DNA from 3 places in the Mesorhizobium sp. B2-5-7 genome. Region 1 is predicted to be linked to each of the others. Evidence: riboswitches for the same ligand, from Rfam matches in the RefSeq annotation. Region 1 holds a riboswitch; each other region holds the start of a gene.
The links. A riboswitch is a leader RNA that binds a small molecule or an ion and turns the genes downstream of it on or off. The one in region 1 is predicted to bind cobalamin.

Region 2: another riboswitch for cobalamin. It lies ahead of FJ543_RS15160 (aromatic ring-hydroxylating dioxygenase subunit alpha); the one in region 1 lies ahead of FJ543_RS01315 (DUF1636 family protein).
Region 3: another riboswitch for cobalamin. It lies ahead of bluB (5,6-dimethylbenzimidazole synthase); the one in region 1 lies ahead of FJ543_RS01315 (DUF1636 family protein).

Annotation. Positions count from the first base shown of each region.
Region 1 is NZ_VFUO01000001.1:271,632-277,926, forward strand. It holds gene FJ543_RS01305 (cobaltochelatase subunit CobN) at 1-2,344, opposite strand, end outside; gene cobW (cobalamin biosynthesis protein CobW) at 2,364-3,401, opposite strand; gene FJ543_RS01315 (DUF1636 family protein) at 3,404-3,832, opposite strand; cobalamin riboswitch at 3,870-4,077, opposite strand; gene FJ543_RS01320 (winged helix-turn-helix domain-containing protein) at 4,107-5,306, opposite strand; gene FJ543_RS01325 (NADH-quinone oxidoreductase subunit A) at 5,641-6,006, shown strand; gene FJ543_RS01330 (NADH-quinone oxidoreductase subunit B) at 5,997-6,295, shown strand, end outside.
Region 2 is NZ_VFUO01000003.1:270,390-276,684, forward strand. It holds gene FJ543_RS15135 (alpha-glucosidase) at 1-451, shown strand, start outside; gene ugpC (sn-glycerol-3-phosphate ABC transporter ATP-binding protein UgpC) at 481-1,593, shown strand; gene FJ543_RS15145 (DUF680 domain-containing protein) at 1,667-1,915, opposite strand; gene FJ543_RS15150 (DUF680 domain-containing protein) at 1,986-2,192, opposite strand; gene FJ543_RS15155 (DUF680 domain-containing protein) at 2,262-2,462, opposite strand; cobalamin riboswitch at 2,955-3,157, shown strand; gene FJ543_RS15160 (aromatic ring-hydroxylating dioxygenase subunit alpha) at 3,269-4,516, shown strand; gene FJ543_RS15165 (hybrid-cluster NAD(P)-dependent oxidoreductase) at 4,594-5,694, shown strand; gene FJ543_RS15170 (PqqD family peptide modification chaperone) at 5,836-6,267, shown strand.
Region 3 is NZ_VFUO01000006.1:417,814-424,108, reverse strand. It holds gene dxs (1-deoxy-D-xylulose-5-phosphate synthase) at 1-880, opposite strand, end outside; gene FJ543_RS25985 (pirin family protein) at 956-1,876, opposite strand; gene FJ543_RS25980 (DUF2277 domain-containing protein) at 1,915-2,181, opposite strand; gene FJ543_RS25975 (exodeoxyribonuclease VII small subunit) at 2,274-2,525, opposite strand; gene FJ543_RS25970 (histone deacetylase family protein) at 2,529-3,455, opposite strand; cobalamin riboswitch at 3,634-3,816, shown strand; partial or broken gene bluB (5,6-dimethylbenzimidazole synthase) at 3,819-4,493, shown strand; gene FJ543_RS25960 (hypothetical protein) at 4,610-5,593, opposite strand; gene FJ543_RS25955 (TetR/AcrR family transcriptional regulator) at 5,684-6,292, opposite strand.

The DNA.
Region 1 (6,295 bases):
GACCGCGCGCGGGTGCGCCGGCCGGGCCCGCCTTGACGTGACGGCCATCGAGCGCCGCGAGCAGGGAGGCTTTCTCGGTGTCCGCGCTTTGCCGGCGCCTGGAGTCTGGTTCGTCGTTTGGAACGCGGCCGTAGATGTGCAGCCCGTCCTTGATGGCGAAATCCTTGAGGTCGCAGAGCCAGGCGTCGATGCGGCGCAGCGCTTCGTCGGGCGCGTCGGTCTTGGCGACGCCGGCTTCCGAGGCAAGGCCGGTCTTTTGCGCGGTTTCGACAATCAGCCTGGCGAGCCGGTCGCGGCGACGGCGGTCGAGCCCGTCGGCCTGGGCGTATTCGTCGACCAGCCGCTCGAGCTCGTGCTGGTCCTCGTCCAGCCCGGCGCCTGCCAGCGGCGGCGGCAAATGGCCAAGCGTGACGGCGGCAATGCGCCGTTTGGCCTGCGCTGCTTCGCCTGGGTTGGAGACGATGAAGGGATAGATGACGGGTAATGCGCCGGTGACGATCTCGGGAAAGCAGGTTTGCGACAGCGCGACGGTCTTGCCGGGCAGCCATTCCAGCGTGCCATGGGCGCCGACATGGACGAGAGCGTGGACGCCGAGCGATTTGCGCAGCCACAGGCCAAAGGCGATCAGGGCATGGCGCGGGGGGAGGGTCGGATCGTGGTAGTCGGCGCGACGGTCGGCCGAGCGGCCCCGGTCGGGGGCGAGTGCCACGGTGACATTGCCGAAATGCGCGGCGCGGAAGGGGAAGCTGGCGGCTGGCGCTTGAGCGCCCCCCTCTGTCCTGCCGGACATCTCCCCCTCAAGGGGGGAGATTGGCAGTTCGGAGGCCGTCGTTCCCTCTGCAATGTTGGTGGTTGGCGAAAGCCGCGACGAAAGTTCAATCTCCCCCCTAGAGGGGGAGATGTCCGGCAGGACAGAGGGGGGCGCCTCGCGAAGACCTGTCTCGCTTTCCGCTCTGCCCCAAGCAGCCTCTACAGCGGCAGTTGCAGACGTCGGTAACTCCGTCGAAAAGGAGTTATAGTCTGCCAGCCTCAGCCCATCACTGCCCCGCTCCAGCAAATCCAGCAATTCACGCGGAGTTTGCGGAATCCCCTCAACGGCATAGCCCTGTTCGCTCAAGTCGTGCAGCATGGCCAGCACGCTGGACGGCACGTCCAGCCCGACCGCATAGCCGGTGCGGCCAGGGGCGCTGGGATAATCGGGAATGAGGATCGCGAGCTTGCGCTCCTCCCGTCTTGTCTCCCGCAGCCGGATGAAAGCCGCGACTCGACCCGCCACTTGCTCCACCCGATCCAGTTCCGGGCGGTTCGCCAACGCACGATGGCCAAGCGCCGGATCGATATCGCTCTCGGCCTTGAAGGAAATGGCGCCGGCGAGGATGCGGCCGTCGAGTTCGGGCAGCACGACATGCATGGCAAGGTCGGCGGGCGCCAGGCCGCGCTGGTTGTTTTCCCAAATGTCGCGGCGCGTGGTGGCAACGATGACCTGGAAGACGGGCACGCCGGCGCGGTCGAACAAGGTTTCGACGCCGGGCTCGGCGCCGGAAGCGAACGCGGTCGCGGTGACGATCGCGGCGGGTTTCAGCGATGCGACGGCATTTTCGACGAACGCAAGCGACACCGGATCCTTCAGACTGGAAACGAAGATCGGGACCGGTGCCAATCCCCTGGAGCGCAAAGCCTCGGCCAGCGCATCGATCGGGGCGACATCGGCGGCGAGCAGCATCGATCGGTAGAAGAGAATCGGGATGATGGGTGTGCCGGCATTTGAACCGGCCGGCTCCTCCGCGACCCCCAATCCAGCCTGATAGTAACCGGCCTTCGGCACGCTGACCGGGTTGGCGACGGGCGTGTCCTGTCCGGCCAATCTCGCCAGCATCCGCACCAGCGTGCTCATATTGGCCGGGCCGCCCTCGCGGAAATAGCCGAGCAGGCCGTCCAGTTCGGCGCGCGGCAGCGTCGAGGCTTCGATCAGCCTGAGATCCTCGTCATGGCTTTCACCGGGAAGCAGCGCCAGTTTGATGCCGCGTTCGCGGGCAATCACCGCCAGTTGGTCGCAGCCATAGCGCCACCAGTCGTAGCCGCCGAGGATGCGCACCAGGATGATTTTGGCGTGGCGGGCGACGCAGTCTATCCAGAGGTCGACGGACATGGGATGGCGCAGGTCGCGCAGTGCGGCCAGCCGCATCGAGGGCAGGCGACCGGCATCGGCCTTCCACGCCGCAGCCAGTCCGGCGAGATCGCTGTCGGTGAAGGACAGGGCCACGATATCCGCCGGCGCCTGCCTGAGGTCGACGGGCTCGGCGAGATCGTCGAGCGAGGCGGAGGTCGTGGTGAGGATGTGCATCGCGGCCCGGGCCTGAAAATCAGCCGGCGAGGATACGTTCGATCGCCGGGCGGTTCAGCCCCTTGAGGCCAATGACGACGAGGCGCGAGCGGCGGTCGTCCCCGGCGGTCCAGGCGCGGTCGTAGTAATGATTGACGCGCGGGCCGACGGCCTGCAGCAGGAGCCGCATCGGTTTGCCGCCGACCTCGACGAAGCCTTTCACGCGCAGCACGTTTTCCTGTTCGGCGGCCGCGGCGACGCGCTTTGCCAGCTCATCGGGATTGGCGATCGAGGGAATGTCGACGATGAACGTGTCGAAGTCGTCATGCTCGTGATCGAATGCGCCGTCATGGTGGGACTTGCGGTTCTCGATGTCGTCCTCGACGGCGAGACCGAGCCCGAGCAGCACCGAGGGATCGACCTTGCCATGAGACGTCGGCACGATCTTCACGGCGCGGGCGGAGTGTTCGTTGATAATGGCGTTGGCGCGGGCTGAACCGGCGGCATCCATCAGGTCGCTCTTCGACAGGATGATCAGGTCGGCGCAGGCAATCTGGTCCTCGAACACTTCCTCGACCGGGTCGTCATGGTCGAGGCTCTCGTCCTGCGCGCGCTGCGCCTGCAGGGCGTCCATGTCGTTGGCGACGCGGCCTTCCGCCAGTGCGGGACCGTCGACCACGGCGATGACGCCATCGACCGTTACGCGGCTCTTCACCGTCGGCCACTGGAAAGCCTGGACCAGCGGTTTGGGCAGAGCGAGGCCCGAGGTTTCGATCAGGATATGGTCGACCTTAGGCGTCAGCGACAGGATCTGGTCGAGCGCCGGCACGAAATCATCGGCCACGGTGCAGCAGATACAGCCATTGGCCAGTTCGACGATGTTTTCCTCTGGGCAGGTGTCGATGCCGCATCCCTTGAGGATCTCGCCGTCGATGCCGATGTCGCCGAACTCGTTGACGATGATGGCAATCCGCTTGCCGCCGGCATTTTCCAGGAGATGGCGGACCAGTGTCGTCTTGCCGGCGCCGAGGAAGCCGGTGACGACGGTGCAGGGAACGCGGGACAGAGATGTTGTCATGATCAGTCTTTCAGCATGTCGAGGGGAGGGATGCGGGCAACGAGGCCGCGCTTGAGGCTATCGGGCCTGCCCCGCCAGGGAATGAGGCCGTCGCTCGAGGTGGCGAAGAGTTTCGCGCCGGTGACCAGATCGGCGCCGCTGCTCGCGGTCAGATCGCCGAACACATAGCTCCAGCAGCCGTCGCGCAGGATCGCGGCGCTCAGGCGGCGCTTGCAATTGCCGAGGCATTCGACCGTGCGGATGCGAATCTTCTCGCCCGAGGCGGCTTGGCGCGTATCTTCGGCCAAAAGTTCGCCGGCCCGGGGATGGGCGTCGGAGCCGGTCTCGTCGCGACAGGAAGCGCAGACAATGACCGTGATGCCGGCCAGGGGATGATTCCCGCCGGACGAAATGTCGGTTGTTTCAGCCGAAAAACTGCTGTCGCGATCCACATCAGGCTCCTTGCCCGGAAAACCCGCCAGGCGATCGGACTCTTGCATTCCAGACGGCAGGTCTCCTGGCTCGCGGGTCATCGCCTTGGGTAGCCGCCTTCCCGGGACAATCCCAGTGGCTTTCGGCCTTGGCTCTTCGCTCACAGTTGCGGGGACAGCCGCGGATTTGGGATCTTCAATCCCGCACCGCATTCCCTCTTGGCTCCTCCCTTTGCCGAGAGGAGACCGTCTGGATGGGATTTAGGCTCTTGCGGGCAGCGGTGTCAACGCGAGCTTACGACACCGCGATGTCGGACAGCGCCGGGCCGAGGTCGCCGGCAGGCGTTATTTCCATGCGCTCGAGGCCAAGCCAGCCCTGCATCTGCTTCAATTCCTCGAAGAGCTGGGCTGCGGTTTCGGGCGGTGTGCCGGGCTCGGCGTAGGCGGCATGGACGCGCAGGACACTGGCCGGCCGGTCAGCCTTGAGGTCGACGCGCGCCACGATCCTGTCGCCGAGCAGGAAAGGCAGGACATAGTAGCCGTATTGGCGCTTGTCGGCCGGCGTGTAGATTTCGATGCGGTAATGGAAGTCGAACAGCCGCTCCGAGCGCGAACGCTCGAAGACGACCGGATCGAACGGCGCCAGCAGAGCGCGGGCCTCGATCTTGCGCGGGATACGGGCGTCCTTGTGAAGGTAAGCCGGCTTGTCCCAGCCCTCGACACGGACCGGCAGCAAGTCGCCGAGCTCGACCAGTTCCTCCAGCCGGCCTTTCATGTCGGCCGGCGAGAGTCGAAAATAATCGCGCAGGTCGCCTGATGTCGCCACGCCATGGGCACGGGCGGAAATGCGCAGCAATTCGCGATGCGCGTCCTCAGGCGTCGGTACCGGCAGATCGAGGATCGCCTGCGGCAGCACGCGCTCCGGCAGGTCGTAAAAGCGCTCGAAGCCGCGCCGGTGCGCGGTGGTGATGCGCCCGGCCCAGAACAGCCATTCGAAGGCGTGCTTGGCATGGCTCCAACCCCACCAGCCACCGGAGCCTTTCTGGCCTTCGAGCGCCGAAGCGGCGATCGGCCCGCGCGCGACGACCTCGCGGTAGATCTCTTCTATATAGGCTGCGTGCTCGCGGCCCCATTTGGCCAGCCCCAGATACATTTCATCGCCTTGCTCGGCGCGCTGCATGCGCCAGCGCATCAGTGGGTAGGTCTCGACCGGCAGGAACGAGGCTTCATGCGCCCAATATTCGAAGACGGTGCGCTTGCGCGTCACGGCGGCGTTGTCGAGCAAAGCGAGGGGATAGGGGCCGAGACGCGAATAGAGCGGCATGTAATGAGCGCGCACCACCGCACTGACGGAATCGATCTGCAACAGGCCGGTGCGAGACAGAACGCGGGCGAAATGGCGGCGGTCCGGCGTGCCGGCGGGGCGGGGATCGAGAAATCCCTGGGCGGCGAGCGCGATGCGCCGCGCGGCGGCAAGCGAGATCTTTTCCTTCATGCGTATGCGTCCCTGATGGACCTGTCTGGCGTCATTGCCGGCGTGATTCCCGTCCATGCTAGCAGGGTTTTGGCGGCAACCCTGTCAGGAGAGAAAAGTGGAGTTAAAAGCGAAGGAAATCAAACAGGAGCGGATGGGACCAGTTTCTCCCGGAATGCCGTCCAGCTCGGTGTTTTGAACAAGGTTTGACTTGCTTCGCTGGAAGTGCTGCGCTAACCCTCGCCGCGTTGCAGCATAGGCCCCTTAAAACGGTTCAGCGGTTAATCTGTCACGCTTCCGCATTAAGGTTCGGTGCTGTAGTCAAAGTGGATTGGCGCCAACGGAAAGCCGCTGCATGAACGCACTTCTCAGTTCGTACCTGCCCATCGTCCTGTTTATCGGCGTGGCACTGGTCGTCGGCCTGGCGCTGCTGGCGGCTCCGTTCCTGGTGGCGTATCGCAACCCCGATCCCGAAAAGCTTTCCGCCTACGAGTGCGGTTTCAACTCGTTCGACGATGCCCGCATGAAATTCGACATCCGCTTCTACCTGGTGTCGATCCTGTTCATTATATTCGACCTGGAAGTTGCCTTCCTCTTCCCCTGGGCAGTGTCCTTCTCGAAGATCGGCATGCTCGGTTTCTGGTCAATGATGGTGTTTTTGGCAGTGCTGACCATCGGCTTTGCCTATGAATGGAAAAAAGGAGCGCTGGAATGGGATTGAACGACAGTTCAGGCACCCTCGTCGCGCCGAAGCCCAAAGGTATTATCGATCCCAACACCGGCAGGCCGGTGGGGGAGGACGATCCCTTCTTCCTCGAAATCAACAATGAGCTTGCCGACAAGGGTTTTCTGGTCACCTCGACCGAGGCGCTGATCACCTGGGCGCGCAGCGGCTCGCTGATGTTCATGACCTTCGGTCTGGCTTGCTGCGCGGTCGAGATGATCCACACCTCGATGCCGCGCTACGATTCGGAGCGGTTCGGTGTCGCGCCGCGGGCGTCTCCGCGCCA
Region 2 (6,295 bases), on a different contig from region 1:
CATCCGTTTCTGGCCTGAATTCAAGGGCCGCGACGGCTGCCGCACGCCCATGGTGTGGGATGGCAATGCAAGGAATGGCGGCTTCTCCCAGGCAAAACCCTGGTTGCCGGTACCGGCCGAGCATCTGCCGCAGGCGGTCAACGTGCAGCAAGGCGACGAAACCTCCCTGCTTGAGCATTACCGGCGCTTTCTTTCTTTCCGCCGCGCCCATCCGGCGCTGGCCAAGGGGGACATCGCCTTCATCGAAAGCCAGGGCGACACCGTCGCCTTCACCCGCCGGTCGGGCAATGAGGAGATCGTCTGCGTCTTCAATCTGGGCGCAAGGCCGGCGAAGGTTGACCTCGGCAACCGAACCCTGCAACCTTTGCCGGGACACGGGCTCTCCGGGCAGGCGAGCACCGGGTCGGTCGAGCTCGGCGGCTATGGCGCCTGGTTCGGACGCATAGGCTGAAACATCCGAGGAATCACTGGAGGAAACCAATGGCCGATGTCAATTTGAGACAAGTGAAGAAGTCCTATGGCAATCTTAACATTCTCCACGGCATTGACCTCGACATCAAATCGGGCGAGTTCATAGTCTTCGTCGGCCCGTCGGGCTGCGGCAAGTCGACCTTGCTGCGCTCGATCGCCGGGCTCGAGGAAATCACGTCGGGTGAACTCAAGATCGACGGCCAGGTGGTCAACGACGTGCCACCCTCGAAGCGCGGCATCGCCATGGTGTTCCAGTCCTATGCCCTCTACCCCCACATGACCGTCTACGACAACATGGCCTTCTCGATGAAGATCGGTGGGGAAAGCAAGGCCGAGATCGACAAAAGGGTTCGGCAAGCCGCCGAGATCCTGCAGCTGACCAAATATCTCGACCGTCTGCCCAAGGCGATGTCGGGCGGCCAGCGGCAGCGCGTCGCCATCGGCCGCGCCATCGTGCGCAATCCGAAGGTGTTCCTGTTCGACGAACCGCTGTCGAACCTTGACGCCGCATTGCGCGTTGCGACGCGCATCGAGATCGCCAAGCTCAAGGAATCGATGCCCAACACGACCATGATCTACGTCACGCACGACCAGGTCGAGGCGATGACGCTGGCCGACCGCATCGTCGTGCTGAAGGACGGGCACATCGAGCAGGTCGGCACGCCCATGGAACTCTACAAGAACCCCGGCAACCTCTTCGTCGCCCAGTTCATCGGCTCGCCGGCCATGAACATCCTGCCGGCGACGGTCGACAAGACGGGCAATCCGACCATCGTCAGCCATGTCGGCGGCCGCAAGGCGACGGTGCCGATCGCGACACCTGCTTCGGCAAAGGGAGCGGCGGTCAGCTTCGGCGTACGGCCGGAAGATCTCGCGATCGCCAGCGGTGCGGATTATCTGTTCGAGGGGACCGTCGATTATCTCGAACAGCTTGGCGAGGTCCAGCTGGTCTATGTCGATATCGGCCGGGCCGACCTGCCGCTGGTGACCAAGCTGCCGGGCAATGTCGAGGTCAAGCGCGGCTCGACGCTGCGGCTGACCGCCAATGCCGGCGATCTCCATATCTTCGATGCCGATGGTCGCTCCTTTGCCCTCCACGAAGCGGAAGCAAAGGCGGCCTGAAGACGGCCGTCCGGTAATGAAAGAACAAGAGCGGCGGGCCTGGCCCGCCGCTGTTCTTGTCTGCACAGGCTGGTTAGTTGTTGCCGAAGAGATTGCGATCGGCACCCTGATGGGCCGGCTTCTGCACGTCGCCGGACGAGTTGAGCAGCTTGTAGACAGGCGAATCGCTGTTGCGGATCGCACCTGTATGCGACGTATCGACATTGACAGTCGACGAAGCAGTGGGCTGGTTGACGCCGTTGGAGCCATAATTGTCGCTGCCGGCGAAGGCGCTGCCGGAGACGGCCAGAACGGCGGCGGCGGCAATGAGGATCTTGTTCATTTTAGGTACTCCTGAATTTTGGAAGTCCCGCGGACCGGCGGGCCAGAGCCCACCGGCCGTGGGATGGCCGTTAATGGCCGAAGAGGTTGCGGTCGCTGCCCTGCTGGACAGGCGCCGAGGTGGCCGGAGCCGACTTGCCGATCGACGCGGTGTTCGAATTGTCGGTCGAAGCGGCAGCAGCCTGGTTGGCGCCGTTGGAGCCATAGTTGTCGCTGCCGGCGAAAGCGCTGCCGGAGAGAGCCAGAACGGCAGCGGCAGCAATGAGGATCTTGTTCATTTTAATACTCCTGAATTTGTAGGGTCCACCAGCGCGGCAGGGTCACCCGCCGCGTGCCGGGGATCGCTATTAATTGTTGCCGAAGAGGTTGTGGTCGGCGCCCGTCACAGGCGTCTGGGCAGCCGGCTCCGACTTCTTAGTCGAAGCGGTGTAGGAGCTGTCGACAGTAGCCGTGGGGGTCGCGGCGTTCGAACCATAATGGTCGCTGCTAGCGAAGGCGCTGCCGGAAATAGCCAGAAGGGCGGCGGCAGTGAGAATGATCTTTTTCATTTTTGTACTCCAGTATTTTTCCCGTCCGTCTAGCGGCGTGTCTTGGGATTAAATCGCGTCGTTCGGACAGCCCCGATGTGGGAGAGCCCCCTTGCCGTTTCCAATCACGAAGTTGTTCAGCGTGGACCATGACTCCACCACTTGAAATTGTACCAACGCCTTCTACATGTCTTATTTTTCCGTTTGATATCAAATAGTTGTCTGAGATCATAACCCGATCACCAACTGTGTCGGAAGGCTGGGCGTTCACACCGTCCTGCACGCACCGTCAACAGAAACGAACCGTTCGGTTCGATTTTAGACTCTGCTAATAGTCACTTTTCGAAACCATTAACCCTTTTCCGGCCCGGCTGAGGGTCGAAAACTGTGCCCGCGCGCCTGGCGAGAAGAGGCGATTCCCCCGCTGCAACCGCGCCGGGACGATCCCGCGTACGTGTCGCGCCGCATGGATGCGATGTCGCTTTCGTGCCGATGTCGCAAACCCTGTCGTGATTAGATCGAGCGATCTCAGGTGCCGCTGCGTGACGACGGAGCGGAGAATTGGGAAGCCGGTCAGATTCCGGCGCTGCCCCCGCAACGGTGGTGGAGTTCAAGTCGCAACGGGAGACCACTGGGCGAAAGCCTGGGAAGGTGTCGCGATGGTCCGCCAGGACAACTCCAGAGCCCGGAAACCAGCCCGAGATCGCTAGAACTCGACTGATCGCGGTGGGCGGTCAAGGGGCGGATGGTGTTGTCCGGCTTCGCCGGCTTGCGCCCAGTCCTTCCTCCATCACCACCAGTTCAGTCCTTGAAAATGAGGACAGGACATGGACGCGCGCAACGACATGCTGAGGCTTTTGAACGGCCGCAGACAGGGCCTTTCGCTGGAACAGCCCTTCTATACCGACCCGGACTACTTCAAGCTTGACATGGAACTGATCTGGTATCGCGACTGGCTGTTCATCGGCCATGATTGCGAGTTGCCCAAGCCGGGCAGCTTCATCACCGTGCAGATCGGCGACTATCCGGTCGTGCTGGTGCGCGATCAGCAGGGCAAGATCAACGCTTTCCACAATTCCTGCCGCCATCGCGGCAGCCGCGTCTGCAACACCGACAAGGGCATGGCCGCCAAACTGGTGTGTCCCTATCACCAGTGGACCTACGAACTCGACGGCCGGCTGCTGTTCGCCCGCCAGATGGCCGATGGGTTCGACAAGAGCCAGTTCGGGCTCAAGCCGGTCGCCTGCGAAAGCGTCGCCGGCTATGTCTTCATCTGCCTGGCCAAGGAGCCCGCCGACTTCGCGCCGATGCAGGCGATGATCGAGCCCTATCTCCAGCCGCACCGGCTGAGCGAGGCCAAGATCGCCTTCGAGAGCACGATCATCGAGAAGGGCAACTGGAAGCTGGTCTGGGAAAACAACCGCGAATGCTACCATTGCGCGGGCAACCATCCTGAGCTGTGCAAGACCTTCCCGGAAGCGCCGACCGTGACCGGCGTGCAAGGCGCCGACAGCGATCCGGAGATGCTGGCCCACTGGGCGAAGTGCGAAGCTGTTGGCCTGCCCAGCAAGTTTCGCATCGACCCGGCCGGACAATACCGCGCCACCCGCGCGCCGCTGCTGCGCGATGCCCAGAGCTACACGATGACCGGCAAGCGGGCGGTGAAGAAGAACCTGTCCGACAGCGTCTCGGCCGACCGGATCGGCACGCTGATGCACTATCACTACCCGACAACCTGGAACCATATCCTCGTGGATCATGCGGTGACGTTCCGCGTGCTGCCGGTCAGCGCCACGGAAACAGCGGTTACGACCAAATGGCTGGTCCACAAGGATGCCGTGGAAGGCGTCGACTACGATCTCGCCGAACTCACCCATGTCTGGACCGAGACCAACGACCAGGACCGCCGCATCGTCGAGGAAAATGCCTTCGGCATCCTGTCGCCGGCCTACGAGCCCGGTCCCTATTCGGAGCTGCACGAGGGCGGCGTCATCCAGTTCGTCGACTGGTACGCGCGCTTTATCGGCCCACGGCTTTCCGAAGACGGCCGGCCTGCTCTGCGCAGTGTCGCCTAGCGCATGTCGGCCAAAACTGTGCAGCGGCTTTGGGATCACGACACGCCCAAAATGAAAGGTATGCAGGGATGAACGCCATGACTGATCTTGGCCTCTATCGCCACCTCGACCAGATGGCGCCGTGGAACGACAGGCTGCAGGTGCTGGAAGTAACCGGCGTCAGCGACGAGGCGCCCGACGTCAAGACCTTCACCTTCCGCTCCGACAACCAGACCTGGTTCCGCTACAAGCCGGGCCAGTTCGTGACGCTGGAATTGCCGACACCGGACGGCCCGCTGATGCGCACCTACACGCTGTCATCATCGCCGTCACGGCCATTCTCGATCGCGGTGACGGTGAAGGCGCAGGCGGGCAGCGTCGGCACACGCTGGATGTTCGATCACCTGACGCCCGGCTCGCACGTCAAGGCCTATGGACCGGGCGGCGACTTTTCGCTGCACAGCCACCCGGCGGCGAAATACCTGTTCATCTCGGCCGGTTCGGGCGTGACGCCGATGATGTCGATGCTGCGCTGGCTGAACGACTGCGCGCCATGGACCGATGTCGGCTTCGTCAATTGCGCGCGGCGCCCGGAAGAGATCATCTTTCGCAAGGAACTCGAACTGCTCGGCGGCCATATGCCGGGGCTGTCGCTCGGCTTCATGATCGAGGAGCGGTCGAGCCGCGAGGGCTGGTACGGCCATATGGGCCGCATCGACGCCATCCGGCTGCCGCTCCTGGCGCCCGATTTCCGCGAACGCGAAATCTTCTGCTGCGGCCCCGACCCTTTCATGCGCGCCGTGCGCGGCATGCTGGAGGCCGCCGGGTTCGACATGGCAAAATACCATCAAGAGAGCTTTGCCGCGCCGGCGATGGAGGAAATCCCAGCGCCGTTTGCCTCGCCGGCTGAAGACGGCGCGGCGATTTGCGTCGAAGCCGCGACGCCGATCCGCTTCGCGCTTTCGGATGTCGACGCCGACTGTGTCGCCGGCCAGACCGTGCTGCAGACGGCGCGCGCCTCGGGCGTGCGAATACCGGCCGCCTGCGAATTCGGCCTGTGCGGAACTTGCAAAGTGAAGAAAGTCTCCGGCAGCGTCGAGATGAGCCACAATGGCGGCATCCTCGATCATGAGATCGATGATGGCTTCATCCTGGCCTGTTGTTCCAAGCCATTGTCGCCGCTTGAAATCGAGGCTTGATCCGCCCGGCTTTCGACTGAACCCGGAAATGGTCCCGCGTTGCCGGCAAAGGTTACCTTGCCAAGGAAGACCTGAAAGTTTACAGGCGTTGTTGGTGGAAGCGGTCCTGCTGGCGGGCAGGAAATGCAGGACGGGGCAACAATGACGCATGACTCCCACGCCTATGCGGTAGCGAGCCGGGATATCGTTTTCGAATCTTTCGATGGCGAGGCCGTGGTGCTCAATCTTGCCAATGGCAAATATTTCGGCTTTTCCGATTCCGGCAGCAAGGTATGGCAGGCGCTTTCATCCGGCGCGGACGCCCAGGCTCTGGTCGGGCTGAGCGCCGGCGGCTCGACAATAGGCCAGGCCGAACTCGAACGCTTCATATCGCAATTGCTCGAATTGGGTTTGCTGGTGCGCTTGGACGCGGCGGCGCAGCCTTTGCCGGGCGATTTGCCTGCCGAGCTTGCCGCCACGAACGAGCCGCTCAATGTGAGCATTCACGACGACCTCGCCGACCTGATCGTCGTTGATCCCATCCACGAGGTCGAGGAACCTCTCGGCTGGCCGGCGGTCAAGCAGGCTTCCTGACGGGGCGGCCGCAGCGTGATGGAAGGCG
Region 3 (6,295 bases), on a different contig from region 1:
CCTTCTGGGTGACGACATGGATCAGCACCGGACCCTTGCCGTTGTCACGGACATTTTTCAGGACCGGGATGAGATGCTCCAGATTGTGACCGTCAATCGGGCCGATGTGATAGAAGCCGAGTTCCTCGAACAAGGTGCCGCCGGTGACGTAACCGCGCGCATGCTCGACCGCGCGGGTGATGGCTCGATCGGCTCGCTTGCCGAGATAGGAGGTCAGCTTCTTGCCGAAGTCGCGCAGGCCGACATAGGCCTTGCCGGAAGCCAGACGCGCCAGATAGGCGCTCATGGCGCCGGTTGGCAGGGCGATCGACATGTCATTGTCGTTGAGGATGACGATGAGGCGCGCATCGAGCGCGCCGGCATTGTTCATCGCCTCATAAGCCATGCCGGCCGACATGGCGCCGTCGCCGATGACGGAGATGACATTGTTGCGGCCACCTGAGAGGTCGCGGGCGGCGGCCATGCCGAGGCCGGCCGATATCGATGTCGAGGAATGGGCGGCGCCGAACGGGTCATATTCGCTCTCGGCTCGGCGGGTGAAGCCGGACAACCCGCCTTCCTGGCGCAAGGTGCGGATGCGGTCGCGACGGCCCGTCAGTATCTTGTGCGGATAGGCCTGATGGCCGACATCCCAGATCAGCCGGTCATCGGGTGTGTTGAAGACATAATGCAGTGCCACCGTTAGTTCGACCACGCCAAGGCCGGCACCGAGATGGCCGCCGGTGCGCGACACCGCGTCGATCAGTTCGAGGCGAAGCTCTGATGCCAGTTGCGGCAAGTCGCTCTCGGCCAGCGTGCGCAGGTCGGCCGGGACGCGAACCCTATCGAGAAGCGGCGTATGCGGCGTTGCGTTCACGTTGGGCCCAGACTTTCTGTTCATCGGCGGGATAGGCCGCCGGCCGGCGAAAGTAAATGCGTGTCGCTGACGCGGACGGTCAGCCCCTCACCGATCTTCTCAGCCTTCCGGCAACGGGATGAATTCTTTCTCATCGCCAGGAACGATATCGAAGCGGCCGGTCTTCCATTCCTGCTTGGCCTGCTCGATGCGCTCCTTGGACGAGGAAACGAAATTCCACCAGATGTAGCGCTTCGAACCGAGAGACGCGCCGCCGAATAGCATGAAATGCGCACCCGTCGATGACGATATGACGATCTCGTCACCGGGCCGGAACACCAGCAGCCGTTCCGCTGGAAAGACATCACCCGAAATCGAGACCTCGCCCTCCAGCGTGTAGATGGCGCGCTCCTCGGCATCGGCCGGGATTTTGACGCTGGCGCCGGGCGCCAGCCGCAAATCTGCATAGAGTGTCTCGGAATCGGCCCGCACCGGAGACCGCAAACCCTGGAAATCGCCGATGACGACGCGGCCGCTGACGCCTTCGGCGTCGATTTCGGGAAGCCGCAGCGCCGCTGTGTTCTCGAACACCGGCGCCACCTCTTCCTTGCCGTCCGGCAGAGCCAACCAGGTCTGCAGGCCGGAGATCGACATCGGCGCGCCGCGCAATTCCTGCGGCGTGCGCTCGGAGTGGACGATGCCGCGACCAGCCGTCATCAGGTTCACGTCGCCGGGTTGGATGACCATCTCGGTGCCGAGCGAATCGCGATGCCTGATCGTGCCGTCGAACAGATAGGTCACGGTCGACAGGCCGATATGCGGGTGCGGGCGGACATCGAGCGCCTGGCCGGCGCGCATGATCGCGGGACCCATTCGATCGAAGAAGATGAACGGCCCGACCAAGCGCCGCTTGGCGGTCGGCAAGGCGCGACGCACCTCGAAACCGCCAATGTCCTTGGCGTTAGGGATAACCATCAGCTCGATCTGGTCGCTGGCGAAGGCATCGCCGGCCTCAGGGTCCTTGCCGGGGAAGAAGCTCATGAACTCTCCTCGTCAGCGGTCAGTGGCGCTTGGGCATATCAGGCGAACCGGATCGCCGCTTTCGCTTTTAATTTGGCCGCCACCTCTTCGCGATTGCGAGGATGCTGGTGGGTTTCGAGGGAATCGAGCAATTCGCGTGCGGATGCCGCGATGGCTTCGACCGCATGATCGAACGCATGCTGGTTCTTGGCAGAAGGCCGCGTCGTGCCGCTCAGCTTGCGGACAAACTGCAGTGCCGCGTCGCGGACTTCGTCGTTGGTTGCCGGCGGATCAAAATTGAACAGGGTCTTGATGTTTCTGCACATCGCTTCCGTATCTCCTCTTGTCCGTTTCAATCGGGACGAACTGTATCCTCAATGATGATCGTGTCCAAAAACCGATAAGGCTGCTCCGGACCTCAGTCCGCGTCGAGCGGCTCGGTTCCAACCGGCTTGCCGTCGCGCGACAGCCTGATCTTCTCGACCTTGTCCTCGGCGGCCTTCAGCAGCCGGTCGCAATGAACCTTCAGCGCCTCGCCGCGCTCGTAAATCCGGATCGACTGGTCGAGCGGTACGTCGCCACGCTCCAGATCATCGACGATCTTCTCCAGTGCGTCGAGTGCCTGTTCAAAGCTCATCGCCTTGACGTCTTCGTTGATCTCACCGGTCATCATTCATCCTTTCATCAGTCGCCCGACATGGGCGGCGACCGAAAATGCCAATCCCTGCAGATCGTAGCCGCCCTCGAGCAGGCTGACGAGCCGGTTGCCGCCGTGGATTGCGGCGCGCTGCATCAGCTGGCCGGTCGCCCAGTCGAAATCGTTCTCGGTCAGATTGATTTCCGCCAGCGGGTCGCGATGGTGCGCGTCGAAGCCGGCCGAAATGATAATCAGATCCGGCGCGAAATTGTCGAGTGCCGGCAGCACGCGCGACAGGAACGCATCGCGAAACACCTCGCTGCCGGTCCGAGGCGCCAGCGGCGCATTGACGATGTTGCCGGCGCCGGTCTCACTCTTCGCGCCCGTGCCGGGATAAAGCGGCATCTGGTGCGTCGAGCAATAGAGCACCGAGGGATCGTCCCAAAAAATATCCTGCGTGCCGTTGCCGTGGTGCACGTCCCAGTCGACGACGGCGACACGCTCGGCGCCGTGCTTCTTCTGCGCATGGCGCGCTGCGATTGCCGCCGTGTTGAAGAAGCAGAAGCCCATGGCCGTGGTCTTTTCGGCATGGTGGCCGGGCGGACGGGCGGCGACGAAGACGTTGTCGGCGCGGCCCGCAAAGACGTCGTCGACGGCGGCATTGGCGGCACCGATCGCCGTAATCACCGCCTGCCAGCTTTTCGGGCTGGCGGTGGTGTCTGCGTCGATGCGGGCAATGCCTTCGTCGGGGATGGCGGCGCGGACACGCGCGACGAAATCGGCGGGATGCGCGTAGAGGATGGTCGCCTCGTCGCCTTGCGGTGCCTCGACGCGGTCAAGCGCGGCAAAAGCTTCGTCGTCGAGCACGCGCTCTATGGCGCGCAGGCGGTCGGGCCGCTCGGGGTGACCGGGCGGGGTGATGTGTTCGAGAAAGATCGGGTGCGTGTAGAGACGGGTGGCCATGCCCCCTATCTAGTGCCCCGGCGCCGTGATGGCCATGCGTTGCAGCTTGATCGCTGGGGAAAATCGAACCTGCGTCCATTCATGTCGCTGCGGGCATTGGCGTCGCCGGCCCTTCGGAGTAAGACTGCCGCTACTGCCTGGTGCCTGCCGGTCTGTTTGTTTTAGCCGCATTTTGCGACGCCAAGTGATTCCACTTGGCTGCAAATGCCCTGGCGGGAGAATCGGGAACACGGTTGAACTCCGTGGCGTGCCCAACGCTGTGAGGGGGACCGCGCCGGTAAATGCCACTGTCGATGACGGGAAGGCACCGGACGCGGGTTGATCCCGAGCCAGAAGACCGGCCGGGCAGGCATCGTCATCCGCATGGTCAGGCGGATGACATCGATTGCAATCGCAAGGGGACAAGCGATGCCGGAAGCTATGACCGCTCCAATGGGCGATGGATTTGACCAGATTGCGCGCGACGCTGTTTACCGCGCCATCTTCACGCGGCGCGACGTCCGCAGCCATTTTACATCGGAGGCCATCGACGACGAGGTGCTGGCGCGGCTGCTGCTTGCCGCCCACCACGCGCCATCGGTCGGCTTCATGCAACCTTGGAATTTCATCGTCATTCGCGATGCCGCGCGGCGGGCGGAAGTGCGCGACCTGTTCCTGGCCGCGCGAGAACGGGAACTGCCTGAAATCGAGGCAGAACGGCAGGCGCTCTACCGCAAGCTCAAGCTCGAAGGCATTTGCGAAAGCGCGCTCAACATCTGCATCACCTGCGACCGCGAACGCTCGAAAGGCTCGCCGCTGGGGCGCTGGCACAATCCGGAGATGGATCTCTACAGCACGGTCTGCGCGGTGCAGAATTTCTGGCTGGCGGCACGCGCCGAAGGCGTTGGCGTCGGCTGGGTCAGCATCATCGAGGCGCAAGCGCTGAAAAGCTTGCTGGCCATTCCCGATCAGGTGACACCGATCGCCTATCTCTGCGTCGGCCGTGTTTCCGAGTTCGCACCGAAGCCGGATCTCGAAACACACGGCTGGGGCCGGCGGCTGCCGTTGCCCGAGCTTATCATGAGCGAGACTTTTCGCGGGCAAGGCGAAGCGCCGCTCAAATCAGCAGTGGCGCGCCTCGGCACCGTCGCCGGTGCGCCCGCCAGCCCGGTTGATCAGCTCGTCGCGCCGGCAGTGCCCCACCGTGAGCCACCGAAAGAAGCCAGTGCCTTGTCCTTGAGTTCCCTGAACTTCGACGAGGCTTCGGCCAGCCTGGCGTCCCAGGCGGCATCGGGCACCTGACCCTCGATGGTCTTGAAATAGACCTGCATCAGGCAGGCAATGGCGAACGGCTCGATGAAGGCCGCCTTGAAAGCCCAGGCAAAGACGATTGCCAGCACGAAAGCCCAGCCGGCGAGCTGCCCGGGCATGACGTAAAGAATAGCGGCTGCCGGAGCCAGCATCAGCAGGAAAATCACAAACGACATGCCCCACATGATGACCCCTAGCCAGACGGCATTCTTGACCATGGTCTTGCCGTTCTGGGCGTAGAGCACAACGCCTTGGCGCGCGGTTTCGAACGGCGAGGACGAACTGATGCGGATGTTGTAGCCGAGAATGATCTCGTCGACATAGGTCAGCGACAGGCGAATCACCGTGTTGAGGAACGAAACCAGGCCGCTCAGGCCAGGAATGGGCAGGAAGGCCGCGATGCCGCCGAGCAGGCCGGTGATGGCGCGTATGGCGCCCTTGACCAATTGGTCGACGACGAAAAGGATGTTGGCCTCGGCAAAACGCTCGGTCACGACCTCTTTCGCGTAGGCGATCTGGTTCTGGCCGTTGGGAATATCATGGCCGTCGATCAGATGCACCATGACGGCGATATGGCCCGCCTTAACGACGTAGAGGATGTATTCGCGGATCCAGTAGACGGCGATCGAGACGATGCCGAAACCGACCACGCCGCCCCACATCGCAAAAGACAATGGTCCGTCGGGATCGGTAGAAATATGGCCGACGCCATAGCCGACGGAGGCGCCGGTGCCGGTGGCCACGATGTAGGCCAGCGTGATGCCGAAATAGACGATCATGCGAAAGACAATGAAAGGCCAGGTCCGCATCATGATGGACACCGACCTGCCGATATCGAAATCCCACATGCCCCGAATCTCCCCTCAGAGATGGCTGCGGAGGATGCGCTCAAACCGGCTATTGTCAATTGCAGGCAGTGGCGGGACTGCCATGGTGGTTCATCTTGAAAGCGCTTCCGGCTTTTTCAGCAGGCCTTCGAGCAATTGCTTGAACGCGGCCACCACCATCTTCGATGTCGTTTCGGGATCTTGCGAATTGGCGATGCGCTGCGCGGCCTGGCTGCTCGCCCCATTGATCAGCCGCGCTGCCGACTCCGGGTCGACGCCGGGGACGACCACCCCTTCCCGCTGCAGCGCTGTCAGATGATCGGTCATTGAACCGACGCAGGCATTGGCATTCGACCACAGTGCCGGATCGCCCAGCACAGCCGGACCATCCCGGAACATGATGCGCTGGATTTCCGGCTCCAGCGCCATTTCGATATAGGTGGTGCATTCGTCGACGAAATGCTGCCAGCGGGTCGGCGCCCGCGACGCGACCTCATTCACCCGGGCCGCCATTTCCGCGTCGATTTCGGCGATAACCGCCTCAAGCAGTCCCTTCTTGTCGCCGAAGTGATGGTAAAGGGCGCCGCGCGTCAGCCCGGCCGACGCGGTGAAATCATCCATCGACGCTTCGGCATAGCCGATGGTGCCGAAAGCCTGGCGCGCCGCGGCGATCAGCTTGGCGCGTGTCTCGGCGATCATCTCCTTGCGCGGTCGATGCATGCT